DNA from 2 places in the [Pantoea] beijingensis genome. Region 1 is predicted to be linked to the other one. Evidence: predicted binding sites of a transcription regulator. Region 1 holds the regulator's gene; the other holds the start of a gene.
The links. The regulator PhoB, encoded in region 1, activates phosphate uptake and scavenging genes when phosphate is short. The targets are predictions, from matches to a motif close to CTGTCATAAAACTGNCNNAT.
Positions count from the first base shown of each region.

Region 1 (3,431 bases):
CGATCGCGCTTTATCGACACGATAAAAACGCTCGGTCAAATGAGGAATATGCTCTGATGGAATACCCGGTCCATTGTCCTTGACCGCAAACTGCGCACCCTGCTTATTTTGCAGCCAGCTAATATCGATCCGCGTACCCTCTGGGGTATGATTTATGGCGTTATAGACCATATTCGAGATTGCGCTACGTAACTGTTCATCATTACCGTAAACACGCAGGTGAGGATCGGTATGAAAATAGATCTCATGGCGCCCGCTACTTAAGGTTTCCGCCTCGCGCTGCAGTAAGCGCAGCATCATTGGCACATCAACGGTTTCCTGCAGATCAATCGCGGGAGCCGCCTCAATGCGCGAAAGCGTTAATAGCTGTTTGACCAGACTATCCATGCGGCGCGTCTGCTCCTGCATCGTGTTTAACGCCTTGTTACGCGATGGCCCTTCGAGTACCGAATCATTCATCATCTCCAGATATCCCTGCAATACGGTCAAGGGTGTGCGTAACTCATGACTCACATTGGCAAAAAAGTTCCGGCGAGCACCTTCCAACTGGTGCATCTGGGTGACATCACGCGCCACCATCAACCATTGCCCCTCGCTGTAGGGCATCACACGGAATTCAAGATGACGGTGATTATTCAACACCAGGGTTAGCGGGCGAGCAAAATCACGTTGGCGCAGATAGCGGGAAAATTCAGGGTAGCGCAAAAGATTAAGGATATTTTGCCCGTTATCTTCTGGCCAGCGCAGACCAAGATGCTGTTGCGCTAAACGGTTACACCAAAAGATATTGCCCTCTTCGGTAATGAGTACCACCGCATCAGGGAGTGATTCCGCCCCACTGCGAAAGCGTTTAATCAAATTGCCCAACTCGCGACGCCGACGGCGGTTGCGCAGTTGCATCTGATAAAGGCCATAAAATAGCGGTTCCCAACTGCCCTTACCCGATGGCGGCGTCATAGTGCGATCGACCCAAAGCCAATGGGACAAGCGCAATATGTTCACGAAATGCCACCCCAGCATCCCGAGTACCGACAACAGAAGCAACCACGGTAAGTAACCGACCAACAGCCCGATAACCAATGCTGGCAGGCATGCCAGCAGTAGCTCAATCAGTAATCCCTTCCAGGAGAGGCGTTCCAGCACGGTTTAGACCCCGATCAATAGCGAGCGGAGAAACGGTACCCCGTCCCGCGTACGGTTTGAACCATGCGGTCGTGGCCCGTCACCTCCAGCGCTTTACGCAAACGGCGGATATGAACATCAACGGTACGGTCTTCAACGTATACATTGGTACCCCAGACGTGATTCAGTAGTTGCTCACGACTATAAACCCGCTCCGGGTGAGTCATAAAAAAGTGCAACAGCTTATATTCTGTTGGTCCCATTTCAAGTGGCGTCGTTTCCGCCATCACTCGATGCGATGAAGGATCAAGACTCAACCCTTGAATTTCAATCACCTCTTCTACCGCCATCGGTGAAATACGGCGCATCACTGCCTTAATACGTGCAACCAGTTCCTTCGGTGAAAATGGCTTGGTAATATAATCATCCGCACCGACTTCCAGGCCACGAACGCGATCTTCTTCCTCGCCCCGGGCGGTTAACATCATTACCGGGATCTCACGCGTCATCGCTTCGCGCTTCAGGTGTTTGATAAACTGAATACCGCTGCCACCCGGTAGCATCCAGTCAAGCAGGATTAAATCCGGCCAGGGTTCGATCAGCATATTGATCGCGCTGTCATAATCTTCTGCTTCAATCGGTTGATAATCATTTTGCTCGAGAACGAAACACAACATCTCACGAATTGGGGCTTCATCTTCGACTACCAAAATGCGCTTAGCCATTATTGCTCCTGCGAATGTGACCATTTGTCACTGGGATTTGCGGCGTCATTATGCGTCAGTTTTATGACATATTTATGAAAAATGCACGGGTAGGTGCCGCCTTTAATACTCTTTAATGACAGCCCCGACGGCATGAAAACAGCCTGTTCTGGGGCTTACCTACACCTGATCAGGCAACTGTCACAGTCTGATATCGGCATAATCGCCCTCTCCCCCCCGGAATGAATAAGCAATCATGTCATCTTACCGGATGAGTTGACTCGCTCCGCTTCCCCTGCAACGCCAATTATTTAGGGTATAATCGGCACATCGCGTTGTGCTTTGCAGGGAATTTTATGCGCATTATTCACACCTCGGACTGGCACTTAGGTCAATTTTTTTATACCAAAAGTCGGGCTCCTGAGCATCAGGCCTTCCTCGACTGGTTGTTAAATAGCGTAGAACAACATCAGGTTGATGCGGTGATCGTTGCCGGTGATATTTTTGATACCGGTTCGCCACCGAGTTACGCGCGTGAAATCTATAACCGCTTTGTGGTTCAACTCCAGCAAACAGGCTGCCAACTGGTCGTGCTGGGTGGCAATCACGATTCGGTGGCCACCCTGAATGAATCGCGCGAGCTGTTAGCCTGCCTTAATACGCGTGTCATTGCTGCCGCCAGCGATAATATCGACGACCAGGTGCTGTTGTTAAAAAACCGGCAGGGCGAGCCCGGTGCACTCCTTTGTGCAATCCCCTTTTTGCGTCCGCGCGATATTATTCATAGCCAGGCGGGACAATCGGGACGAGACAAACAGCAAACGTTACTGGACGCCATCGCTGAACACTATCAGCGTTGTTACCGGCAGGCGGAAACACACCGTGAAACGCTCGGCCTTTCGCTGCCGATCATCGCGACCGGTCATTTAACCGCCATGGGCGTAACCCAAAGTGATGCCGTACGCGATATCTACATTGGAACGCTGGATGCTTTTCCTGCTCAGGCGTTTCCCCCCGCAGATTATATTGCCCTCGGACATATTCATCGCGCCCAGCGCGTGGCGAATAACGATCGTATTCGCTACTCTGGCTCCCCCATTCCGCTCAGCTTTGATGAGCTAGGTAAAGAGAAAAGCGTTTTTTTACTGGAGTTTAACCAATCGACGCTAGACCACATTCATACCCTGCCCATTCCCCGCTTTCAGCCCATGCGGATGATCAAAGGATCGCTGGAGGAAATAGAGCAGCAGTTGCTGCAGTTTGAGGCGGACAGCAATGGAAAAACCATCTGGCTTGATATTGAAATCGCCACTCAAGAGTACCTAAGCGAAATGCAACGTCGTATTCAGGAACTCACCGCAGGGCTGCCGGTAGAGGTCGTCCTATTACGCCGCAGCCGTGAGCAGCGCGATCGGGTGATTGCGCGGCAGGATAATGAAACACTGAGCGAATTGAGCGTGGAAGACGTCTTTGCCCGCCGCCTTGCTCTGGAAGAAGAGATGCCATCCGAACGCCAGCAACGCGCACAACAATTGTTTGCCGAAACGCTGGACGCAATTCGTCATGAGGCGCAGCCATGAAAATTTTGACGCTACGCTTTAAAAA
Region 1 covers NZ_CP071409.1:2,976,340-2,979,770, forward strand. The annotation lists gene phoR (phosphate regulon sensor histidine kinase PhoR) at 1-1,143, opposite strand, end outside; gene phoB (phosphate response regulator transcription factor PhoB) at 1,158-1,847, opposite strand; gene sbcD (exonuclease subunit SbcD) at 2,183-3,406, shown strand; gene J1C60_RS13550 (SbcC/MukB-like Walker B domain-containing protein) at 3,403-3,431, shown strand, end outside.

Region 2 (3,431 bases), 1.1 Mb from region 1:
TCATCACGGGCGTCTGTTCAAACACGTCACGCATCACCGAGGCGATATAAGGAATGATCATGATGGCCAGAATCACGCCCGCTGCGAGGATACCGATGCCGAAGGCTGGCCCCTGAAACAGCACGCCAATAAAAGGAATGCCTGACAGCACATTACCCACAGGCGTTTGAAAATACTCAGCAAATAAGGGCGCGAAGATAAACAGACCCCACATGCCATAAACGATACTGGGAATCGCAGCCAGTAATTCTATCGCGACACCAAGAGGACGTCGCAGCCAGCCAGGCGCCAGCTCAGTCAGGAATAGCGCGATACCAAAACTCACGGGGACGGCAATCGCTAAAGCAATCAGCGAGGTCACCAGCGTGCCATAAATCGGTACCAGCGCGCCAAACTGCTCATTCGGCGCATCCCACTCTTTGGTCCAGAGAAAGGCGAAACCGAATTTTTCCATGCTTGGCAAAGAAGCGATGATCAGTGAGACGATAATCCCACCCAGCAGAAATAACACTATCAGCGCAGCCAGTTTTACCAGCACGCCGAAGATAATGTCGCCCTGTTTACCAGGGGCTTGGAAAGTCGGCTTGGATGCAGCCATAAAATTCTCTACGTTGAATTTGTAAGGACGACAGGTTTATCGCCCGAATGTAACGGGCCGGACAGCAATATCCGGCCCCTACAACAAATTAGTACAGCGCTTTACCTGAACTATCTTTAACGTTGGTTTTCCATGCGGTACGAATTTGCTCAACTACCGCAGCAGGTAATGAAGAGTAATCGAGATCGGTAGTGATCTTGCCACCGTTATTATAGGCCCAGTCAAAGAACTTCAGGACGGCTGCGCCTTTTTCTGCATTAGCCTGCTCTTTCTGAACCAGGATAAAGGTGGTTGAGGTGATTGGCCATGCGTTATCACCTTTCTGATACGTCAGATCCTGGGCGAAAGACTCACTCCAGTTAGCGCCTTTAGCGGCATCACTAAAGCTCTGCTCGTTCGGCTCAATTGCCTGACCATTGGCATCGACCAGTTTAGTGTATGCCAGGCTGTTCTGTTTTGCGTAAGCGTATTCAACATAGCCGATAGAACCCGGTAAACGTTGAACAAAGGCTGCAACGCCATCGTTGCCTTTACCACCCAAACCGGTTGGCCAGTTAACGGTGTTGCCTTTACCAATTTTGCTGCTCCACTCGTTGTTTACTTTCGCCAGATAGCTGGTAAACACGAAAGAAGTACCGGAACCATCAGCACGACGAACCACGTTAATATTGCTGTCTGGCAGCTTAACGCCTGGGTTCAGTTTAGTAATTGCGGCATCGTTCCACTTTTTGATTTTACCCAGGTAGATATCACCCACGGTTTGACCATCCAGCGTCAGTTCACCAGATTTTACACCCGGGATGTTCACCGCCATAACCACACCGCCAATAACGGTTGGGAACTGGAACAGGCCATTTTTTTGCAGGTCTGCATCTGCCAGCGGAGCATCAGAAGCACCAAAATCGACGGTTTTAGCAATAATCTGCTTTACACCACCGGATGAACCAATTCCCTGGTAGTTTACCTGGCTGCCCGTTGCGGTATTGTATTCAGCGGCCCATTTGTTATAAACCGGAGCGGGAAATGTACCACCTGCGCCAGTAAGATTAGTGGCGGCAAACGCGGAAACGGCGCTTAAAGAAAGGGCTACAGCCACGAATTGAGCCAGAGATTTGTGCATCTGTGTCATGTTCCCTCCACGGGATAATAAAGTCAGGCTTCACGCCATTTTAGTAAGTTTATTCATTGCTGCTGAGGGGGAAAATAGGACAGTTTAGTGACAGTAAAATGTACTAAAAATGACATTTTTATGACAACAAACTGCTTAACGGTTCGCCAGTCACTGAGCGCTGAGAGTAAAAGCATATGCCACTACCGCTCTGCATTATAGGGCGATCGCAATACGCTACCGCCCCTGGGAAGGAAACTAGCCATTTACAGGTTGAGCGGGTTTGACCAGCAAAGCAGAGAGCGCCGATATCAGACAACCTGCCATGAGATATACAGCGACGCTGTGCCAGCTGCCATCAGAAAAGACCACCAGCATAGCGGCGATAAATGGCGTAAATCCGCCCCCAACCACGCTGGCGACCTGATACCCGACGCCCGCACCACTGTACCGATAACGCGCACCGAACAGCTCGGTAAACATCGGTTGCTGTACGCAAACCACCATATCGTGGGCAATATTCGCCAACATTACTGAGAAAAAGATGATCCACAATGTGGAATGCGATTCCATTGCCAGAAAGAATGGAAAGGCACTAATGGCCCCAATCAATGCGCCAGTAATATAAACGCGCCGCCGCCCAAACTTATCCGCAAGAAATGCAAAAAAAGGAATTGTCAGGCAACTAACCGCACCAACCACTAAACCTATATTCAGGAATAGCTCACGCGGTAGCGCCAGCGCGCTGGTGGAATAATTCAAGGCGAAAGTAGTGACGATATACATCGTCAGTAATTCACATAGTCGTAGCGCGATAATCAGTAAAAATGCACCTGGGTGGCGGCGCAAAGCCTCAACCACTGGCAACGTATGCTTTTCTTCCGGTTTTTTTTGCTGTCGTATAAAGTCGGGGGATTCATCTATGCCTGCGCGAATACGCCAGGCTATCGCGACCAGAACCAGGCTAAATAAAAAGGGAAGCCGCCAGCCCCAGCTTAAAAAATCACTATCGCGGGTAAAATGACTAATCAGTGATACCAGGCCCGTTGCCAGAAGCAGCCCAACGCCATAACCCACCTGCACCCCACTGCTATAGAACGCTTTTTTCCCCTCTGGGGCATTTTCAACTGCCAGCAACGCTGCGCCACCCCATTCACCTCCAACGGCAAATCCCTGGATAGCCCGCAAAACAACCAGCAGTATCGGTGCCCACCAACCAATCGTGTCATAAGAGGGTAATAAGCCGATACAGGCAGTGGAAAGCCCCATCATCCAGACTGTTAGCATTAGCATCCGCTTACGTCCCAGCAGATCGCCATAATGACCAAAAATAATACCGCCTAAAGGGCGAAACAAAAAACCAACACCAAAGGTCGCAAATGCCACAAGCGTTCCCATTGTTGGGCTTACCTGTGGGAAAAAAGCATGGTTGAACACCAGCGCAGCAGTAATGCCATACAGTAAAAAATCATACCAGTCGACGACGGCCCCGGCAAAACTCCCCCATGCAGCACGGTGTGCCAGTTTATGGGTGGACGAAGAAGGGTGATGAATGATGCTGTTGTCCATAATTATCCTGATTGTTCGGATCGATTTTTCTTTTTATTCGGAACGGAGCGGTTATCTCAACCGGACAGGCCGTTGCAGTGAAAGATGAGACTACTGCGTGTTATGGAAAAATGGAATGACTTTACCGGGCAAGCGGCTCTCACTTACGTCAGAATT
Region 2 covers NZ_CP071409.1:4,088,383-4,091,813, reverse strand. The annotation lists gene pstC (phosphate ABC transporter permease PstC) at 1-598, opposite strand, end outside; gene pstS (phosphate ABC transporter substrate-binding protein PstS) at 687-1,727, opposite strand; gene shiA (shikimate transporter) at 1,965-3,275, opposite strand.
Region 2: a site for PhoB is predicted at 1,802-1,821, ahead of pstS (phosphate ABC transporter substrate-binding protein PstS). Genes of this name have one in related genera too.